3 regions of the Pantoea sp. App145 genome follow, and region 2 is predicted to be linked to each of the others. Evidence: predicted binding sites of a transcription regulator. Region 2 holds the regulator's gene; each other region holds the start of a gene.
The links. The regulator PurR, encoded in region 2, represses purine synthesis genes. The targets are predictions, from matches to a motif close to CANGCAAACGTTTGCNTG.
Positions count from the first base shown of each region.

Region 1: the regulator PurR is predicted to act here: its motif matches at 2,304-2,321, upstream of guaD (guanine deaminase).
Region 3: the regulator PurR is predicted to act here: its motif matches at 4,677-4,694, upstream of purM (phosphoribosylformylglycinamidine cyclo-ligase).

Region 1 covers NZ_CP133290.1:687,719-695,227, forward strand. The annotation lists gene RCF31_RS03085 (MDR family MFS transporter) at 1-156, shown strand, start outside; gene RCF31_RS03090 (DUF1161 domain-containing protein) at 190-486, opposite strand; gene RCF31_RS03095 (DUF1283 family protein) at 539-874, opposite strand; gene RCF31_RS03100 (YnfA family protein) at 1,008-1,337, shown strand; gene ydfG (bifunctional NADP-dependent 3-hydroxy acid dehydrogenase/3-hydroxypropionate dehydrogenase YdfG) at 1,365-2,111, opposite strand; gene guaD (guanine deaminase) at 2,493-3,821, shown strand; gene xdhA (xanthine dehydrogenase small subunit) at 3,818-5,260, shown strand; gene xdhB (xanthine dehydrogenase molybdopterin binding subunit) at 5,250-7,509, shown strand, end outside.
Region 2 covers NZ_CP133290.1:978,797-986,305, reverse strand. The annotation lists gene RCF31_RS04390 (riboflavin synthase subunit alpha) at 1-558, shown strand, start outside; gene cfa (cyclopropane fatty acyl phospholipid synthase) at 600-1,748, opposite strand; gene punC (purine nucleoside transporter PunC) at 2,057-3,265, opposite strand; gene punR (DNA-binding transcriptional activator PunR) at 3,375-4,286, shown strand; gene purR (HTH-type transcriptional repressor PurR) at 4,283-5,308, opposite strand; gene RCF31_RS04365 (YnhF family membrane protein) at 5,594-5,683, shown strand; gene RCF31_RS04360 (C40 family peptidase) at 5,739-6,524, opposite strand; gene RCF31_RS04355 (Grx4 family monothiol glutaredoxin) at 6,892-7,224, shown strand; gene rnt (ribonuclease T) at 7,261-7,509, opposite strand, start outside.
Region 3 covers NZ_CP133290.1:4,016,851-4,024,359, reverse strand. The annotation lists gene RCF31_RS18590 (tetratricopeptide repeat protein) at 1-1,393, shown strand, start outside; gene arsC (arsenate reductase (glutaredoxin)) at 1,396-1,743, shown strand; gene hda (DnaA inactivator Hda) at 1,740-2,447, opposite strand; gene uraA (uracil permease) at 2,535-3,818, opposite strand; gene upp (uracil phosphoribosyltransferase) at 3,890-4,516, opposite strand; gene purM (phosphoribosylformylglycinamidine cyclo-ligase) at 4,757-5,797, shown strand; gene purN (phosphoribosylglycinamide formyltransferase) at 5,794-6,432, shown strand; gene pstB (phosphate ABC transporter ATP-binding protein PstB) at 6,533-7,300, opposite strand; gene pstA (phosphate ABC transporter permease PstA) at 7,313-7,509, opposite strand, start outside.

The DNA of each region.
Region 1 (7,509 bases), 290 kb from region 2:
GATAGCCGCCAGGCATTGCCACACGGAACATTGCAGGAGTGGATAGCCCAGATCGCCAGTTCGTTGCAATGGGTGTTTGTGGTGGCGCTGCTGATTGCCAGCCTGACACTGTGGATTGCGTGGTTGATGCCGCATCAGCGACCGGAGAATGAGTAGCGGCGTGAAAAGCCGCGCCGCTACAGGGTATGTTTACTGTGAAGATGAATCCTGTGAGCTGCCCGCAGCATTGGGTTCGTTGCTGTCAGCGTCGTGGTTCAGCTTTTTGTAGACAATTTTCTGACTGTCGTTTTCGCAATGGCCCACAACCTGGCCACCGGCCTGGTCGGCCTGATCGTTCGCGACGATATCCAGGGTGAAATCTGACTCGGCTACGCCGTTACTGATGATTTTTTTGCTGATATCTGCTTTTACGCTTTCACAGGAGGCCTGTGCCAGCATCGGCAATGCCAGCAGGGACAACAATACAACGGCTACACGTTTATTCATCACACACTCCTTTGGTTTTTATTCCCTTGATGACTATAGCAGCATCAGCGGCTTATGGGGCGACCGGGCGACCGGTGCGACGATCCAGACAGCGCAGGGTATTAGGTTCCCAGTAGGCGTTGACGTTATAGCTTTTTTCACAGGAGTCGCGGGTATCAAACGCTTTGTCAGCTTTATCGAACTCTTTTTCGACGCGGGTGTTGACCTTGTTGCGCAGGTTGCGGGTGTCATTCCATTGTTCTTTACTCTGACGTGCCGCCTCATTGCTGGCAGCGCTGTTGCCGTTTTCAATGATCAGCTTATCCGTCTGCGCGGAAGCCATAGGGGCAGCCAGCAGTACGCTGGAGGTCAGCACCGCAGCCAGTAGTGCGGGAAACAGTTTTTTCATCATCTTTTCCTTCAGTTAACGCCAGCACAGCCGCGATGGTGGCTGTAACAACAATGGTCGCTAGTATATCATCGCTGCTTCTTTACTCACCAGCGGTGAGGCATTTGTTGAGACTTCTGAGAGACTTTTTATGCTGGTTAAAACCGCACTGTTGTTCTTTTTCACTGCCATCGCGGAAATTGTTGGCTGCTTTCTGCCGTGGCTGTGGCTGAAGAAGGGGGCGACGGCATGGCTGCTGCTACCGGCCGCGGCCAGCCTGATGCTATTTGTCTGGTTGCTGACGTTACACCCGGCGGCGAGTGGGCGCGTCTATGCCGCCTACGGTGGTGTGTATGTGATGACGGCGCTGATTTGGCTGCGGGTGGTTGATGGGGTAAAACTCAGCCCGTGGGACTGGGCAGGGGGCCTGATAGCCTTAAGTGGCATGCTGATTATTGTGGCTGGCTGGGGTAGTGAAGCGTAGCGGCGCGATAAATCGCGCCGCTACGATTTATTCTTTATGAACCTTCAGACCGGCCAGTGTTTGTGTCACCGGCATCATCTCCAGCGTATTGATATTGACGTGCTTCGGCAGCGTCGCGACCCAATACACCGCTTCGGTGACATCTTCGGCTGTCAGTGCGGTGGTGCCTTCATACACTTTATCCGCTTTGCCATCGTCGCCTTTAAAACGGACATTGGAAAACTCGGTACCGCCTACCAGACCTGGTTCGATATCCGTCACACGCAGCGCGGTGCCGTGCAAATCGGTACGCAGATTCAGGCTGAACTGACGCACGAAGGCTTTGGTCGCACCATAAACGTTGCCCCCTAAGTACGGCCAGCTACCGGCAATTGAGCCGATATTGATAATATGACCGACGTTGCGTTCCACCATGGCTGGCAGCAACGCGCGCGTCATATACACCAAACCTTTGTTATTGGTGTCGATCATATTTTCCCAGTCTTCAATATTGGCCTTGTGTGCTGGCTCTACGCCTAACGCCAGACCGGCATTGTTAACCAGCACATCAATATTGCGCCATTCGGCAGGCAGGGCGGCGATAGCCTCCTCGATGGCCGCGCGGTTACGCACGTCCAGCTGAACGGTATACAGATTGTCGCCCTGCTCGTCTTTCAGTGCCTGCAGGCGTTCAGCGCGGCGTCCGCTGGCGATCACTTTATGACCGGTAGCAATGAAGCGGCGGGTGATACTTTGACCAAAACCGGCGGTCGCGCCGGTAACAAAAATAATCATCTCACTGTTCCTTAAACAATTTCAGGTTCCAGACCACACCTTAGCATTAACCCTGATTTTCTGCCCATGAAGAGTGGTGACTGAATTTATCATGCACAATGATGGCGCAGGCCTGCACCACGATGACACACGTCACTCTCACACCAATCGCACCAAAAAGGCCAGTTGTTAAATCGCAACCGATTGCGACCCCAGGCAACCGGTTGCGCATTCGGTTGCCTGGGGTTCGCAACACAAAAACACGAAAATAAACGCAACTCATTGTAAATTAGAATAAAAATAACAAATCTGCGTTGGCATGTTGTTTGCAATCTGCATAAAAGGCCGTCACCTGCCATAACAAAGAGAAAGCCGGGTGCTTTCTCAATTAAGGAACATTTTATGCCTTTTGCATCCGAAACCACACTGCGGGCCAGCTTTTTTGACTTTACCGCCCTGGCTAGTCAGCCTGACACCATAGCCGATCAGGCTCGTTACCTCGAAGATGGGGTACTGACACTGCGCGACGGCAAAGTCGTCAGCCTGGAAAGTTGGGAAACTGCGCAGACACATATCAATCTCGCCAACCTGACCGACCTGCGTGGCAAACTGATCGTGCCGGGTTTTATCGACACCCATATCCATTATCCACAGACCGAGATGATCGGCGCATTTGGTGAGCAGTTGCTGGAATGGCTGAATCAATACACCTTTCCGGTAGAAAGCCAATATCACTGCCCCGACCACGCCGCGCAGATGTCGGCATTTTTTCTACACCAGCTGCTGGCGAATGGCACCACTACCGCGCTGGTGTTCGGAACGGTGCATCCACAATCGGTCGATGCCTTATTTAGCGCTGCGGAGCAACTCAATATGCGCCTGATCGCTGGAAAAGTGATGATGGATCGCAACGCGCCGGCTTATCTGACGGAAACGCCGCAAGCCAGCTACCTGCAAACCCGTGACCTGATTAAGCGCTGGCACAATCGCGGGCGGTTAAGTTATGCGCTGACACCGCGTTTTGCCCCTACATCATCGCCTCAGTTGCTGGAAAAAGTGAGCCAGCTGCGTGCGGAATTTCCCGATACCTGGCTGCATACCCACCTGAGCGAAAATCCGCAGGAAATTGCCTGGGTGAAAGAGTTATTCCCGGAGCACGAAGGCTATCTTGATGTCTATCACCAGCACCAGCTCACCGGGAAACGCAGCGTGTTTGCCCACTGCCTGCATCTGGAAGACCATGAATGGCAGTGCCTGCACGACACCGATTCGTCGATAGCCTTTTGTCCAACCTCCAACCTGTTTCTCGGCAGCGGATTATTTAACATCAAACGCTGCTGGCAACAGGGGGTGCGTATGGGGATTGGCACTGATGTCGGTGCTGGTACCACCTTCAATCTGCTCCAGACGCTGGGCGAAGCCTATAAAGTTGGCCAGCTGCAACGCTACAAACTCAGCGCCTGTGAAGCCTTCTACCACGCAACGCTGGGTGGGGCGCATGCGCTCGATCTTGATCATGCCATCGGCAATTTCAATCCCGGTAAAGAGGCGGATTTCGTGGTACTTGACCCGGCAGTATCAGCTTTACAGCAACTGCGCTATGCCAACAGCAAAGATATCTGGGAAAAACTGTTTGTGCTGATGACGCTGGGTGACGATCGCAACATCGCCCAGACCTGGGTTAATGGTCAGCCCGTCTGGCAACGTGACAGCGGGGTGAAAGCTGCATGATTCAGTTTCTGCTTAATAACCGTCTGGTGACCGAGCATGCCCTCGATCCCAATCTCACCGTGCTGAATTATCTGCGTAATCACCAGCAACGACGTGGCACCAAAGAAGGCTGCGCCTCAGGCGACTGTGGTGCCTGTACCGTGACGCTGGGCAAGGTAGTGGATGGTCGTATGCACTATGAAACGGTAAACAGCTGCCTGACGCTGGTCAGCAGCTTGCAGGGAAAACAGTTGATCACCGTGGAAGACCTGCGCCAGGGGAACGATCTGCACCCGGTGCAGCAGGCGATGGTTGATTGTCACGGCTCACAATGCGGCTACTGCACGCCGGGATTTGTCATGTCGTTATTTACCTTACAGAAAAACAGTAACGGCTGGGATCGGCATCAGGCAGAGCAGGCTCTGGCGGGGAATCTGTGCCGTTGCACCGGTTACCGTCCGATAATGGATGCGGCGCAGCAGGCCTGCGCACAGCCAGCCAGTGATAACTTCAGCCAGAGCGAGGCCAGTCTGGTGCAGCGCTTACAGGCGTTGGTCAGCAATGAAGTGCAGGTGCTGGACGCCAATGGTAGCCGGTGTTTTGTCCCTAAAACGGTGGAGCAACTGGCGGCGTTGTATCAGCAGCATCCGCAAGCGCGTTTGCTGGCGGGTGGCACCGATCTCAGCTTACAAATCACCCAGCAGTATCAGCGTATCCCGCTGTTAATCGCGCTGGAGCAGGTAGCGGAGCTGAAGACCTGTCTTGAGGATGATGAAAGCTGGCGTCTCGGCGCGGGGGCATCACTGCATCATTGTTATCAGTTTTTGGCGTCGCGCATTCCGGCATTCAGTGCCATGCTGGAGCGTTTCGCTTCACTGCAAATCCGCAATCAGGGGACGCTCGGTGGCAATATCGGTAATGCCTCACCGATTGGCGATGCCGCGCCAATGCTGCTGGCGCTTAGCGCCCGGCTGGAATTACAGCAGGGGGGGCATTGTCGTGAAGTGGAGCTTGAACAGTTTTTCACCGGTTATCGCCAGACGGTGTTACAACCGGGCGAGTTTATCCGCGCCATCATCATCCCCCGTGTGACAGTGTCACCTGATTTTGTTGCCTGGAAAGTGTCAAAACGCCTGGATGACGATATTTCCGCCATCTTTGCCGCCATCAATATCCAACTGGAAAACGGTACGGTGCAGCGTGTGCGTATGGCCTTTGGTGGCATGGCAGCCACACCCAAACGTGCATTACATGCTGAGGCTACGCTCGCCGGTGCGCCTTTTAATCTGGCCACCATTGAAACTGCCTGCGCTGCCCTGAGCCATGATTTTCAGCCACTGAGCGACTTCCGCGCCAGCGCGGCTTATCGCCTGCAAGTAGCGCGTAATCTGTTGCGGCGCTACTACGCGCAGGCCAGTGGTGAACTGACCATTGCCGAGGTAACGCGCTATGTCTCATAACCGCCCGCAATTGAATGAAACCCTGTTAAAGACGCAGTTTGACGCCGGGATCCAGACGGGCGTCGGTCGCAGCCGTAAGCACGAGAGCGCCGATAAATACGTTTCCGGCGAAGCAATATATATCGACGATAAACCGGAACTGCCCGGTTTGCTGCATCTGTGCCCGTTACTCAGCCCGCATGCCCATGCACGTATCACCCGGCTCGATGTGCTGCCCTGCTACGCAGTGCCAGGCGTGGTCAGTGTTTTGACCTGGCGTGATGTGCCGGGGATCAACGATGTTGGTCCGCTGGAACCCGGTGATCCGCTGCTGGCGCAGGATAAAGTCGAGTACCTCGGTCAGGTGGTGATTGCCGTCGCCGCCGAGTCCCCGGAAGCGGCACGCGCCGGAGTGGCGGCGGCTATCGTCGAATATGAACCGTTACCGGCGATTCTGGATGTGTGCGAGGCGCTGGAGCAGGGATATTTTGTTCAGCAACCTCATGTCCATCAGCGCGGTGACGCCGATGCTGCATTGGCGCGCGCGCCACACCGTATTCAGGGCAGTTTTCATATCGGTGGCCAGGAACATTTTTATCTCGAAACCCAGACGGCACTGGTGATCCCCGGTGAGGATGCCAATTTACAGGTGTTCTCCTCCACACAAAACCCCACCGAAGTGCAGAAGCTGGTGGCAGAAGTGATGGGGATCAGCATGAACAATGTCACCATCGATATGCGCCGCATGGGTGGGGGATTTGGCGGTAAAGAAACGCAGGCAGCAGGGGTGGCCTGCCTGTGCGCGATTGCCGCGCGCCAGACCCGGCGGGCAGCGAAAATGCGTCTCGCCCGACGTGATGACATGCGTATCACCGGCAAGCGTCATCCCTTTTATGTGCGTTACGACGTCGGTTTCGATGATGAAGGACGTTTCTGCGGGGTGAAGATCGATCTGGCAGGAAATTGTGGATATTCGCTCGATCTTAGTGGATCGATAGTCGATCGAGCCATGTTCCATGCCGATAATGCTTATTACCTCGGCGATGCGCTGATTACTGGTTACCGCTGCCGTACCAACATCGCGTCAAATACCGCCTATCGTGGCTTCGGTGGTCCGCAGGGCATGGTGGCGATTGAGCAAATCATGGACCACATCGCGCGTGAGTTGCAGCTCGACCCACTGGAACTGCGCAAACGTAACTACTACGGTAAGCAGGATCGCAACGTCACCCATTATCACCAGCAGGTGGAAGATAATCTGCTGGATGAGATCACCGCGCAGCTGGAAAACAGTAGCGACTACGCGGCGAGGCGCAGCGAAATTCAGGCGTTCAATGCGGCCAATCGGGTGATGAAACGCGGTCTGGCGCTGACGCCAGTTAAATTTGGCATCTCATTCACCTCCAGCTTCCTCAATCAGGCCGGGGCGTTGATTTTGATTTACACCGACGGCACGGTGCAGTTGAACCATGGTGGCACCGAAATGGGCCAGGGACTGAATACCAAAGTGGCGCAGATCGTCGCTGAAGTGCTGCAAATCGACATTAGCCAAATCCAGATCACCGCCACCGATACCGGTAAAGTGCCCAACACCTCACCGACGGCCGCCTCCAGTGGGGCCGATCTGAACGGCAAAGCCGCCCAGGATGCGGCGCAGACGTTGCGCGATCGCTTAACTGAAATGCTGTGCAAACTGCATCAGTGCGGACCGGAGCGGGTGAATTTCAGCAACGGCATCGTCCGGGTCGGAGAGCAGCATTTTACCTTCGCCCAGGTCTGCCAGCAGGCATGGCTGAATCAGGTGCCGCTTTCTGCCACCGGCTACTATCGCGTACCGGGCATTCATTACGACCGCAACGCCGGGCGCGGCACGCCGTTTTACTACTTCGCCTATGGCGCGGCCTGCTGCGAAGTGCTGGTGGATACCTTCACCGGCGAGTACCGCCTGTTGCGTGCCGATATCCTGCATGACGTGGGCGCCTCCCTGAATCCGGCGATTGATATCGGCCAGGTGGAAGGGGGATTTGTGCAGGGCATGGGCTGGCTGACCTGTGAGGAACTGGTGTGGAACGATCAGGGCAAACTGCTGACTGATGGACCGGCCAGCTACAAAATCCCGGCTATCAGCGATGTCCCGGCGGATCTGCGCGTCACCCTGGTGGAGAATCGCAAAAATCCACAGCAGACGGTGTTCCACTCCAAAGCCGTCGGCGAACCGCCGTTTATGCTGGGGATTGCCGTGTGGTGCGCGTTGCAGGATGCGATCGCCA
Region 2 (7,509 bases):
CCGGAAGAGTTACTGCCGGGGCTGGCGCTGGGGGCTTCGGTTGCTAACAATGGTTGCTGTCTGACGGTGACGGAGATTGACGGCGACCGGGTGAGCTTTGACTTAATCAAAGAAACCTTGCGTATTACCAACCTGGGTGAATTGCAGGTGGGCGATCTGGTCAATATTGAACGTGCGGCGAAATTCAGTGATGAAATTGGCGGTCATTTAATGTCCGGCCATATTATGACCACCGCAGAGATCAGCAAAATTATTCAGTCGGAAAACAACCGTGAGGTGTGGTTTAAATTACAGGACCCGTCGCAGATCAAATATATTCTGCACAAAGGTTTTGTCGGTATTGACGGCATCAGCCTGACCGTGGGCGATGTGACGAAGAGTAAATTCTGCGTGCATCTGATCCCGGAAACGCTGGAGCGCACCACGCTCGGGGCGAAAAAGCTGGGACATAAAGTGAATATCGAGATCGACCCGCATACCCAGGCGATTGTCGAAACCGTCGAGCGCGTCCTGGCGCAGCGTGAAGCCGCTGCACTGGCGTCTGACGAAAGCGAATAAACCCGCAATAAATAAGGCGCCATTTGGCGCCTTTCTGTTACTTAGCGTGCGACACGCAAACCGCCTTCAGCGCCACGGCTAAATACTACCTGCCACAACTGAATATCACGCGCCCGGAATGCTCCGGCACAAGCGCAGAGATAATAACTGAACATGCGTTTAAAGCGATCGCCATATTTTTCTGCCAGCTGCGGCCAGGTTTCGAGGAAACGTTCATGCCAGGCCATCAGCGTGGTGTCATAATCCGCGCCAAAATTATGCCAGTCTTCCATGACAAAATGGGACTCGCTGGCATCGGCAATCTGGCGTACGGAAGGCAGACAGCCATTCGGGAAGATATATTTGTCGATCCAGGGATCCACATTCATATCGGTTTTAACTGACCCAATGGTATGTAGCAGGAAAATACCGTCCGGCTTCAGATTACGGTCGGCCACTTCAAAATAGGTTGCGTAGTTTTTCGGCCCAACGTGCTCGAACATGCCAACAGAAACGATGCGATCAAATTGCAGATTCAGGTCGCGATAATCCTGCAACAGAATGGTGACATCCAGACCGGCACAACGCTCCTGCGCCATTTTCTGCTGTTCAGCCGAAATGGTCACGCCATGCACTTTAACACCGTAATTGCGGGCGGCAAATTCAGCCAGTCCACCCCAGCCACAACCAATATCCAGCAATGACATGCCGGGTTCGAGTTGCAGTTTGCGGCAAATCATATCGAGTTTGGCCTGCTGTGCCTGTTCCAGTGTTTCCGCATCCTTCCAGTAACCGCAGGAATACTGCATAAAAGGATCGAGCATCAGTGAAAACAGGTCATTGCCGAGATCGTAATGTTCTTTACCCACAATCCAGGCGCGTTTTCTCGATTGCAAATTGGTCAAACGCGCTGCAGCGATTCGCAGTGTGTCTTTAAAATGATGCGGTAATTGCTGATCCAGATGGTGTTTCAGTACGCGATGAAAGAACATGTCGAGGTTTTCACATTCCCACCAGCCGTCCATGTAACTTTCACCGAGGCCCAGCGATCCTTCCTGCAGGACCCGTTTAAAAAAATCCGGATGCTTAACCTGAATATCCCAGGGGCGAGTACCATTTATGGCAATATCGGCCCGTTCCAGTAATTCATGGGCGATACGAAACCAGTGGTTTTCTTCAAGGCTCACTTCTTCTATACACGATGAACTCATAGCTTCTCCATCACCTTTCCGATTTCAACCTGAGAAAAGAATAGTCAATTTCTCCAGGCTTGTGAGAGAACTCACGGAAAATCCGTGCGCCAGATATCCGACGTTTTACAGAGGTATGAATCTGAATAGAAATGTCTGGCACAACACCGGGGAGAACATCGTGCAGACACCATCCCAGCGACAGAGTCGCTAAATATTAATACAATTATGTTATTGATTTGTTACAGAAATGCTGACCCACGCAGTATATGCTTCCGTGGGTCAATATTCAACGACTTATCGTTAGTTTGCTAACTAAGGCCGTTGCGTTAGCGATTATCTTCGCAGGGACGGGAGTTGTGAGCAACATCACTTTGTGCGCTTGCCACAGCGGCACGCTGCCAGCCGAAACCAGCCCAGGCAAGCGCCACAGTAGCGAGCATGACCAGGCTGGTACTGTGCAATGCCTGTTGTAAGCCAGCGGAAACCAGCAGGCTGGCGATAAAGCACAATCCCAGTTGCAGCAGATTTTGTAAGGATGCCGCTTTACCGGTGGCCTGAGGGAAGGGCAGCAGTGCGCTGGCGACCACGATCGGATAGATCGCACCATTGGCCAGTGCCATGCCGCAGAACGGCAGCAGCAGCGCCCAGAGCGCAGGTGCTGCAAGCTGGGCAACAGCAAACAGACCGACGATGCTCAGGCTGTAAATCACCAGCAACCATGGCAGCAGTTGTTTGCCCTGGAACCGATTCAACAGGGCACGGCAACCAAAGCCACCTACGAGGAAGGCGATGGTCTGCGGTACATAACTCAGACCAATATCGGCGGGTGAAAGCCCGGCATCAGCAAGGATAAAAGGCGAGCCGGTCAGCCAGGCGAAAAAGCTGGCGGAGCAGGCAGAATAAATCAGCACATTGCCGCTGTAGACCTTTGAAGCCAGTAACGTCAACCATCCGGGCTGTGGTGCGCGTGCCGCCTGAGTGCGGGTAGGATTCGCCAGTTGCAGGGTACCGACCAGCAACACCAGCGTGACCAGCGTCAGCAGCAGGAAAATGCTACGCCAGTGGAAATGGCCCATCAGCCAGGCTCCCAGCAACGGGGCCAGCGCCGGTGACAACGCCACCAGCGGCATAATGGTGGCGAAAACTTTGTTCGCCTGCGCCTGTGGATAGCGATCAACCACCAGCGCCTGCCAGCTGACAGCCGCCGCGCATACACCCAGCGCCTGGACAAAACGCAGTGCCAGCATCAGTCGCACATCGGTTACCCACAACATGCCGAGACAGCCCAGCGCGAAGATCACTAATCCGGCCAGCAGAATGGGTTTGCGACCAAAGCGGTCAGACAACGGACCCCAGAAGACCTGCGCACAGGCAAAGCCACCGAGGAACAGGCTCAGGCTGGCGCTGATGGTGCCAGGGGCAGTGGCAAAATCCTGCTGCATGGCACCGAAGGCCGGCAGGTACATATCCGTAGCAAGAAAGCCGAGCATGCTTAGCAAAGCAAGGTAAGGCAAAAATCCTTTTGATGACAACATGGTGATTCTCATTAGACAAATTGAACGCCGGGGAGTGTAAAAGGGTGCGGCAGTCTTTGTGAAACGCTAATATTTGCGAAGTGCTATCAAAAATTTTGCAGGCAAAATCATGTGGTCTGAATACGCGCTTGAAGTGGTGGATGCGGTGGCTCGCAGCGGCAGTTTTAGCGCAGCGGCGCAGGAGTTGCATCGCGTGCCCTCTGCCATCAGCTATACGGTACGCCAGCTGGAAACCTGGCTGGCCGTGCCTTTGTTTGAAAGGCAGCACCGGGAGGTGGTATTGACGGCAGCGGGTGAGCATTTCGTGCGTGAAGGCCGGAGTGTTATCAAAAAAATGCTGGCAACCCGACGCCAGTGCCAGCAACTGGCTAACGGCTGGCGTGGTCAGTTGAGTATCGCGGTTGACTGTATCGTTAAACCGCAGCGTACCCGGCAACTGGTAAAGGATTTCTACCGTCACTTCCCGGATATGGAGCTGATTATCAGCTATGAAGTGTTCAACGGGGTCTGGGATGCGCTGGCTGATGGACGGGTCGATGTGGCGATTGGGGCCACCCAAGCCATTCCGGTCGGTGGGCGTTTCGCCTTCCAGGATATGGGCGCGCTGAACTGGCGTTGCGTGGTCAGTCCCGGGCATCCCCTGACAAAAAGTACCCAGCTGGATGAAGAAACCTTACGGACGTGGCCTTCGCTGGTGCTGGAGGATACGTCGCGGGCGCTGCCGCGGCGTATGACCTGGACGCTGGATAACCAGCGGCGTCTGGTGGTACCGGAGTGGGAAACCGGGATGGATTGCCTGCGGGCAGGTTTGTGCGTGGGCATGGTGCCGGGCCATTTAGCCCGGCGACTGCTGGATAGTGGCGAGTTAACCGAACTGACGCTGCCTGCGCCTTTCCCGGAGAGTCCCTGCTGCGTCAGCTGGTCGGAACAACGCGCTTCACCGGCATTAAGCTGGCTGCTGGATTATCTGGGCGATGCTGAAACGCTCAACCATGAGTGGTTGAGCGAAACGATAGCTTAGCGACGATAATCGCGGAACGGGCCGTCAGCGACTGAGCGGCGTTCAATCAATGTTGGCTGCACTTCGATGGTCTGCGGCTCTTCGCGTTTACTGGTGATGCGATCGAGCAGCATTTCCAGTGCTTTTTCTCCCAGCTGCGCTTTCGGCTGATGAACGGTCGTCAGCGCTGGGGTGAAATACCGGGCGTTGCGCACGTTGTCATAGCCAATCACCGAAATATCCTGTGGCACACGCAGCCCCATTTCATCGGCGGCACAAATCGCGCCCATCGCCATGATATCGCCGCCACAAAACACCGCCGTCGGACGTTGTTTCTGGTTGAGGATCTGCTGCATCGCCTGATAACCGGATTCTGGTTCGAAGTCGCCCTGCACAATCCATTCCGGACGAACGGTAATACCGGCTTCATGCAGTGCCTGCATAAAACCAGCATGACGACCGCCGCCAGTGTTGCGCTCCATCTGGCCGGGGATGGCACCAATGTCGCGATGTCCACGTTCAATCAGGTAACGTCCCGCAAGATAGCCGCCCTGGAAGGCGTTATCCTGCACGGTATCGGTGAAATCACCGCGAGACTCGCCCCAGTCCATCACCACCATCGGAATATTGCGGTTCTCTTCCAGCATGGTGAGCAGGTCGTCCGGATATTCGGAACACATCACCAATAAACCGTCGACGCGCTTTTGCGCCATCATCGAGAGATAAGCACGCTGCTTTTGCAGATCGTTATGCGCATTGCCGAGAATCAGCGTGTAGCCGCGGTCGAAACAGTGGTTTTCTACCGCTTCGATGATTTCCGCGAAATAGGGGGCTTCGCTGGAGGTGGCGAGCAATCCCAGTGTTTTGGTGTGGTTGACCTTCAGGCTACGCGCCACGGCGCTGGGCGAGTAGTGCAGTTCTTTGATCGCTTCCCATACGGCGTTACGCGTCTCTTCCGCGACAAAACGCGTCTTGTTGATGACATGCGAAACCGTGGTGGTGGAGACACCGGCGCGTTTCGCCACATCTTTAATTGTTGCCATGAAAATGGTACTCCCGGGCTTATCGCAACTTACTGATAAGTATATTGTTAAACGTTTGCGTCTGCTAATGGTTTTGCGCCCCAATTTTTGGGGCAAATGGCGAAGAAAAAGGCGTTAACTCTGAGTCTAAATCACTTTAACAGGCCACAAACACAGCGTGCGCAAAATCTGTTGCGCAACGAAAGGCGGCGATTCTAGCAAGCTGACGCGGATAACACGAGATTTTTGCCGGGGGCTGTGCGAAAATTACATTAACCCTTCAATTAATGTGACTAAGGAGTTGTGATGAGTACAGACCTGAAACTCGCGCTGGGTACTACCGTTGGCGCGCTGTTAATGATCATCGTGTTCAGCTTCACCGCGATCCTTCATTAATAAAAAAGCCGGACCTGAAATTTCAGTGTCCGGCTTTTTATTGCGCGGTGACCGCTTAGCGAATGGTTTTTGGCGTCATCATGCGGCGTGCACCGACATAATGCTTCTGCCAGTAATCTTCACCTAATGCGCTAATCTGAATATCTTTACCGGTACGCGGTGACTGAATAAACTTGCCGTTGCCAAGGTAAACACCCACATGGTCAGCGGTACCGCGATGGTTAATGCGGAAGAACACCAAATCTCCTTTCTCCAGCATATCGCGTTTAATCGGTGCCGCATCACGCAGGTGATACATTTCGTTAGCGGTGCGTGGGAATTTGTATTTCACCAGGTCTTTATAGGCATACCACACCAGACCACTGCAATCGAAACCGGTATGTGGTGAAGTACCACCCCACTGGTAGGGTTTACCGATCTGACCCATTAATTTGTTCATCGCCGTTTCACGCGCCTTTTGATAGCGCTGCCGGTGTGATTTGCTCATCCTGATGGTGGTGAGGTCGCTGGCGTCATCCTGCTCAGATGTGACTTTCGCCACGCGCTGATGACCATATTTTTTGATCGGCGACTTCAGCAGGGTTTTTCTGCGGGTAGTTTTGTGCAGCGCAGTTTCGGTTTTGGTGGGTTTCTTCAGTCTTAACTTATGAACACTGCTGGTAAGGCGTGATTTTTTGGTGCTGGTCTTGACCGGGCGTCGTTTACGGCGCTCATCTTCGCGTGCACTTTTTTTCTCTGCATTATGCAAACTGGCATTGATGGGCGCATGCGGTGACGCAGAAGCCACATTAAAAAACAGTTGGGCGAAAGCCAGCATAAAAAGCGTAATAAGTAAACGCATAGTCCGGTTACAGGTTAAGCAGTCTGCGATAAAACAGCCTGCGGCAAGTTAGAAAAATCTGATCAATGATCAGCGCCGGAATTGATTCTAATCCACTTTTTTTCCAAAAGGTAAGGCATTTTTCGATTAATCTGTTACCAGATGGTATCTGGGGCAAAAATGAGCGATTTCAGCCGGTTAACGCAGCATAATTATTGCCAATTATTAATCGGTTCATGCTTGCTAATGATATGAAAATGTTATTTGTTGCGCTGGAACTTAACAAACATGGCGATTAAGGTCGCTGAGAAGCAAAATCCCGTTTTCAGTGCGGGGGTGAAGTCGCTACAATAAACAAACACGAAGTGAGGAATTAAGGAAGGCAAAAATGAGTACTGTTGAAAAAATTCAGCGCCAGATCGCAGAAAACCCGATCCTGCTGTATATGAAAGGTTCGCCGAAACTGCCAAGCTGCGGTTTCTCTGCGCAGGCGGTGCAGGCTCTGTCTGCCTGTGGTGAGCGCTTCGCGTATGTTGATATCCTGCAAAACCCGGATATCCGTGCTGAATTGCCGAAATATGCCAACTGGCCAACGTTCCCGCAGCTGTGGGTCGATGGCGAGCTGGTCGGTGGTTGCGACATCATCGTTGAGATGTTCCAGCGTGGTGAGCTGCAACCGCTGATTAAAGAAACTGCTGAGAAGTATAAAGAAGCAGAATAATTGCAAAGGCCGACGCATCGTCGGCCTTTCTTTTGGTCATTCTGCGTCGTCTTCCGACACATCGTCACTGAATGCGACCGGCCAGCCGCCAAGGCGCTTCCAGCGATTGACCAGTTCGCAAAACAGCGTCGCGGTTTGTTCAGTGTCATACAAGGCAGAATGCGCCTGGGTACTATCGAAATCCATACCTGCCGCTTTACAGGCTTTTGCCAGCACCGTCTGACCTAGCACCAGGCCGCTTAACGCTGCGGTATCAAAAGTGGCAAAGGGATGGAATGGGTTGCG
Region 3 (7,509 bases), 1.3 Mb from region 2:
CCGCGCCGACGTGAGCGATTCTCTGCCCGATATGGGCACCACGGCGGGCGCAACGCTGTCGATTAATCAGGAATTGCAGATCGGTGATTTCTATGTGCGGCAGTTACGTGCCAGCGCCCCGCTGATCAACGATCCCTTGCTGAATCAATATATCAACCAACTCGGACAGCGCCTGGTCGCGCATGCCGACTCGGTGCGCACACCGTTTCATTTTTATCTGATCCAGAATGATGAGCTGAACGCCTTCGCCTTCTTTGGTGGCAACGTGGTGCTGCACTCGGCGCTTTTCCGCTTCACCGATAACGAAAGCCAGCTGGCATCGGTGATGGCGCACGAAATCTCCCACGTCACCCAGCGCCATCTGGCACGCGCAATGGAAGAACAGAAGAAGAATGCGCCGCTGACCTGGGTCGGTGCGCTCGGTTCGATTTTGCTGGCGATTGCTAACCCGCAGGCGGGGATGGCCGGGCTGATGGGCACCCTCGCCGGGACGCAGCAGGGGATGATCAGCTTTACCCAAAGCAATGAACAGGAAGCGGACCGCATTGGTATTCAGGTGTTGCAACGCGCCGGGTTTGATCCCCAGGCGATGCCTGCTTTCCTGCAAAAGCTGGCGGATCAAAGCCGCTTCTCGTCTAAGCCCCCGGAAATCCTGCTGACTCACCCCCTGCCTGACAGCCGTCTGGCGGATGCGCGCAACCGCGCGAACCAGATGCGTCCGGTAGTGGTGCAGTCCTCACAGGATTTCTATATGGCGAAAGTCCGTTCTCTCGGCATGTATTCCACCGGCCAGAATCAGCTGACCGATGAGCTGCTGAATCAATACGCCAAAGGCAACAGCCGTGAACAACAGGCATCGCAGTACGGCAAAGCGGTGCAGTTTTTGCAGGCCAAAAGCTTTGAAAACGCGAAGAAAATCATTGCGCCGATGCTGGCTAAACAACCGGATAACGTCTGGTTTCTCGATATCATGTCCGACATTGATATCGGTCTGAATCAACCCCAGCAAGCTATCAACATGCTCAGCAGCGCCAAAGGCAGCAACAGCAATGCGGTGATTCAGCTCAACCTGGCGAACGCCTACGTTGAAGCCAAACAACCCGCCAATGCCAGCCGCATCCTCAATCGCTACACCTGGTCGCACCCGGACGATCCTAATGGCTGGGATCTGCTGGCGCAGGCTTCCGCCGCCCAGGGTTTGCAGGATGAGGAACTCTCGGCACGCGCAGAAGGCCTGGCGTTGAATGGTCAGATGGATCAGGCCATCCGGGCACTCAGTAGCGCCAGCGCCCAGGTGCCGATCGGCAGCCTGAAACAGGCGCGTTATGATGCGCGCATCGACCAATTCCGTGAGCTGCAAAAACGCTTCCGTCAGTATCAAAAAGGATCTTAATCATGGTGACCATTTATCATAATCCGCGTTGCAGCAAGAGCCGCGAAACCCTCGCGCTGCTGCAACAGCAGGGCGTACAGCCGGAGGTGGTGCTGTATCTGGAGACCCCACCCGACGTAGCCACGCTGAAAACGTTGCTGAAACAACTTGGGATGAGCAGCGCGCGTGAACTGATGCGCCGCAAAGAAGATTTGTATAAATCGCTGGAATTAGCCAACCCGGAACTGACAGAAGATCAGCTGCTACAGGCGCTGGCAGCAAACCCGAAATTGATTGAAAGGCCGATTGTGATTAACGGTGAGCAGGCGCGTCTCGGTCGCCCGCCGGAAGCGGTGCTGGAGATTGTTTAAAGCCCCAGCGCTTCTTTAACAAAGGGAATGGTGAGTTTGCGTTGTGCGCTGATCGAGGCACGATCCAGTCTGTCGAGTGTATCGAACAGGGTACGCATTTCACGGTCGAGGCGTTTCAGCAGGAAGCGCCCGACGTCCTCCGGCAATTCAAATCCGCGGATCCCGGCACGCAACTGCATCGCCTGCAATTTGTCGTCATCCGACAGCGGCTGTAAGCGGTAGATTTGGCCCCAGTCGAGACGGGACGCCAGGTCCGGCAATCCGAGGTTAAGCTGACGCGGCGGACGATCGCCGGTGATCAACAGACGGGTTTTACCGATTTCCAGAATGCGGTTGTAGAGATCAAAGATCGCCATTTCCCATTCGGCATCCCCGGCGATACATTCAATATTGTCGATACACACCAACGCCAGATGCTCCATGCCTTCCAGCACATCGGGAACAAACCAGGTACGTTTATCCAGCGGGACGTAGCCCACCGCCTCACCACGCGCCGACATTTCCGCGCAGGCCGCATGCAGCAGATGGCTGCGCCCACCGCCTTCGCGTGACCAGAAATAGAGATAGCTGCCGTGTTGCTGCACCAGCGCGCCTTGAAGCGCAGCGAGGAGGGACGGATTTTCCCCTGGCCAGAAGCTGGCAAAGGTTTCGTCATCAGGTAAGTAAAGTGGCAGTGAAAGCTGTGCCGGCGTGTTCAGAAGCACCTCAGGGTATGAACGGGCAGAAAACCGGGCAAGTTTATCATGATCCTTGCCAGAGATGAACCGGGCTTCCCTGCCCGGCAAAGACGCTTAGGATTCGCGTTGTTCTTCAGCGTCCAGTACCACTTCTTCCGGGCGTAACAGGCTGATTACGCGGAAGATCAGGCTGAGGGCCACACCGACGATGGTCGCCAGCGCCATACCTTTCAGCTCGGCAGCACCGATATGGACTTTCGCGCCACTGACACCGATGATCAGGATCACCGAGGTAAGGATCAGGTTCTGTGCTTTGTTGTAATCCACTTTGGATTCAATCAACACACGGATACCGGAGGCACCGATCACCCCGTACAGCAGCAAAGAGACACCGCCCATCACCGGCACCGGGATCGCCTGAATCGCCGCCGCCAGTTTACCGACGCAGGACAGCAGAATCGCCAGGATCGCCGCGCCGCCGATCACCCAGGTACTGTAGACACGGGTAATCGCCATCACGCCAATGTTTTCACCGTAGGTAGTGTTAGGCGTCGAACCGAAGAAACCGGAGATCATGGTAGAGAGACCATTAGCAAACATCGAGCGATGCAGGCCCGGATCGCGGATCAGATCTTTTTTGACGATATTCGCCGTCACCACCAGGTGACCAACGTGCTCGGCAATCACCACCAGCGCCGCAGGCAGAATGGTCAGCATCGCTGCCCACTCGAAGCGTGGCGTGTAGAAGGTTGGCAACGCGAACCAGGACGCATTCACCACCGAAGACCAGTTGACGATCCCCATAAATGAAGAGAGCGCGTAGCCCACCAGCACGCCAATCAGAATCGGGATGATGGCGAAGAACCCCCGGAACAGTACCGAACCGAAAACGGTAACGCCGAGCGTGACCATCGAGATAAACACGGTGGTGCCATCCGGTGAGGTACCCTCAGCGGGCAGCAGTCCGGCCATATTGGCCGCCACGCCTGCCAGTTCCAGGCCGATAACCGCAACAATTGCGCCCATCGCTGCTGGTGGGAACATCACGTCCAACCAGCCGGTACCGGCTTTTTTCACTATCAGCGCCACCACACAGAACAGGAAGCCGCAGAGGATAAAGCCCCCCAGCGCCACTTCATAGCCCAGCGGCAGCAGCAGCAACACCGGTGAAATAAAAGCAAAGCTGGAGCCGAGATAGGCCGGAATTTTGCCTTTACAGATAAACAGGTACAACAGCGTACCGACACCGTTAAACAGCAACACCGTGGCCGGGTTGATGTGGAACAAAATCGGCACCAGCACCGTTGCACCAAACATAGCAAACAGATGTTGCAGGCTGAGTGGAATGGTTTTGAGTAGCGGCGGTCGTTCGTTAACGCCGATGGCGCGACGAGTCATTCAGTTATCCCCTTGAGTTGTGTGGTGCTTTTTTGCCAAAAAAAAGCCGACTCTCTGGCCGGCTGCTTTATTTATTTGGTTCCGAAAATCTTGTCACCGGCATCGCCGAGACCAGGAATAATGTAGCCCTTCTCGTTCAGGCCTTTATCAATAGACGCGGTGTACAGTTCCACATCCGGGTGCGCTTTTTCCAGCGCGGCAATCCCTTCCGGTGCCGCTACCAGCACCAGCACCTTGATGCTGTTACAACCGGCTTTTTTCAGCAGGTCGATGGTGGCGATCATTGATCCACCGGTCGCCAGCATCGGGTCAACCACCAGCGCCATGCGTTCTTCAATGTTGGAAACCAGTTTCTGGAAGTACGGCACCGGCTCGAGGGTTTCTTCATCACGATAGACACCCACCACGCTGATACGCGCGCTTGGTACGTGCTCCAGCACCCCTTCCATCATGCCCAGACCGGCGCGCAGAATTGGCACCACGGTAATTTTTTTGCCTTTGATTTGTTCGATTTCTACCGGGCCATTCCAGCCTTCGATGGTAACGCGTTCGGTTGCCAGGTCGGCAGTGGCTTCATAGGTCAACAGGCTACCCACTTCCGAGGCCAGTTCGCGGAATCGCTTGGTGCTGACATCATGCTCACGCATCAGGCCCAGTTTATGTTTGACCAGCGGGTGTTTGACTTCCACGATCTTCATGAGTGTTCTCCCGGAATTGTGTTGAGCGAAAAAAAATCGCCGGATTATACCGCCTTTTTTCCGCGACGCCATATGTCATTGGTCAAGACAACGCCCTGCTCCCTCCGGGATTAAGGATTAGCGAAAAAGCGGTACTGTGCAAAGGCGGCGTGAGATGGGACTCGCAAACGTTTGCCTGCGCTGGTAGAATTACGCCGCTTTATTTTAACCACCAACCGCAACTCGCGTGGGGATTCCGCAGTGACCGACAAGACCTCTCTCAGCTACAAAGACGCCGGTGTAGATATTGACGCTGGTAACGCTCTGGTTGACCGTATCAAAGGCGTAGTGAAAAAGACCCGCCGCCCGGAAGTGATGGGTGGACTGGGTGGCTTTGGCGCGCTTTGTGCGCTGCCGCAGAAATACCGCGAGCCAGTGCTGGTTTCCGGCACCGACGGCGTCGGCACCAAGCTGCGTCTGGCGATGGATCTGAAGCGCCATGACAGCATCGGTATCGATCTGGTGGCGATGTGCGTGAATGACCTGGTGGTACAAGGCGCTGAGCCGCTGTTCTTCCTCGACTACTATGCAACCGGCAAGCTGGATGTAGATACCGCTTCATCGGTCATCACCGGTATCGCAGAAGGTTGTCTGCAATCGGGTTGTGCGCTGGTCGGCGGTGAAACCGCTGAAATGCCAGGCATGTACCATGGCGAAGATTACGACGTGGCCGGTTTCTGCGTTGGCGTGGTGGAAAAATCAGAAATCATCGACGGCTCGAAAGTGCAGGATGGCGATGTACTGATTGCGCTGGGTTCCAGCGGTCCGCACTCCAACGGTTATTCGCTGGTGCGTAAAATCCTCCAGGTGAGCCAGACCGATCCGGAAAGCAAACAGCTGGAAGGTAAATCGCTGGCCGATCATCTGCTGGCCCCGACCCGTATCTACGTGAAAAACATCCTCAGCCTGATCGAACAGGTTGATGTGCACGCGATTGCGCACCTCACCGGTGGCGGCTTCTGGGAAAACATTCCGCGCGTACTGCCGGACAACACCCAGGCGGTGCTGGAAGAGAGCAGCTGGCAGTGGCCAGCGGTGTTCGGCTGGCTGCAGCAGGCAGGTAACGTTAGCCGTCATGAAATGTACCGCACCTTTAACTGCGGCGTGGGTATGGTGATTGCGCTGAGCGCGGCAGAAGCCGACAAAGCGATTCAGCTGATGACCGACGCAGGCGAGCAGGCATGGAAAATCGGTGTGATCAAAGCTTCTGCTGCCGAAGAGCGTGTGGTCATCAACCCATGAAGAAACTGGTTGTACTGATTTCCGGTAACGGGAGCAATCTTCAGTCCATCCTCGACGCCTGCGCAAGCGGGCGGATTAACGGCAGCGTGGCTGCCGTTTTCAGTAATAAAGCCTCGGCCATGGGTTTAACGCGCGCGCAGGAAGCGGGTGTCGCGACCCATACGCTGGCCGCCAGTGAATTTGCCGACCGTGACGCCTTCGATCGCCAGCTGATGCAGGAGATTGATGCTTACGCTCCGGATCTGGTGGTGCTGGCGGGCTACATGCGTATTCTCAGCCAGGCGTTTGTTGCGCATTACCACGATCGTCTGGTCAACATCCATCCCTCCCTGCTGCCGAAGTATCCCGGCCTGCACACTCATCGTCAGGCGCTGGAGAATGGCGACGAGGAACACGGCACCTCAGTGCATTTCGTCACGGATGAGCTGGATGGCGGGCCGATTATTTTGCAGGCGCGCGTACCGGTGTTTGCGGATGATACGGAAGATGAAGTCACCGCCCGCGTGCAGCATCAGGAGCATGCGATTTATCCGCTGGTGATCAGCTGGTTTGTCGATGGACGCTTGCAGATGCGCGAGGGTGCCGCCTGGCTGGATGGCCAACCGTTGCCGCCACAGGGTTATGCCCACGATTGATCCCGTACCCAATACGACTTCGCGCGATAAATCGCGCCGCTACAGTATTCGCAACCTTTTGTAGCGGCGCGATTTATCGCGCAATATTTTAGGTTTTCCCTTACCCAAACCGTCCCGTAATGTAATCTTCGGTGCGCCGTGTTTTCGGCGTGGTGAAGATGCGGTCAGTTTCATCAAACTCCACCAGCTGGCCATGGTGCATAAACGCGGTGTAATCCGACACGCGCGCTGCCTGCTGCATATTGTGCGTCACCAGCACCAGCGTGAAATGCTGCTTCAGCGTGCTCATCAACTCTTCAATCACCAGTGTAGAGATCGGGTCCAGCGCCGAGGTCGGCTCGTCCAGCAACAGGACTTCCGGTTCGATGGCAATGGCGCGCGCAATCACCAGCCGCTGCTGCTGTCCGGTGGAGAGGGTTAAGGCACTTTGCCCCAATTGATCCTTCACCTCACCCCACAGCGCCGCCGCACGCAGCGCATTTTCGCAGGCTTCATTCAGCACCCGACGATCGCGCACGCCCTGCAAGCGCAGACCATAAACCACGTTTTCATAAATTGATTTAGGGAACGGATTCGGGCGCTGAAACACCATGCCAACACGCCGCCGCAGCGCAGCCAGATCCTGTTCCGGTTGCATAATGGCATGCTGCCCCAACAGGATCTCACCTTCCACCCGGCAGCGATCAATCACATCATTCATGCGATTAAAGCAGCGCAACAGCGTCGATTTGCCGCAGCCGGAGGGGCCAATCAGCGCCGTGATGCGATTCTTCGGCAGTTGCAGGGCAATGTTGTTCAGCGCCTGGCGTTCGCCATACCATAGCGAAAGCTGATTAACCTCAAGAGCGATGTCGTAATCGGGCGTCATGTGTAAAACCTTTTAATGCGTCATAAGCCGGTAACGCTCACGCAGACGGTGGCGCAACGCCATCGCCAGCAAATTGAGCGACAGGATGATCACCACCAGCAACAGAGCGGTGGCGTAAACCAGGGGGCGATCAGCGTCGATATTCGGGCTCTGGAAGGCCAGATCGTAAATCTGAAAACCGAGGTGCATAAATTTGCGGTCAAGGTGCA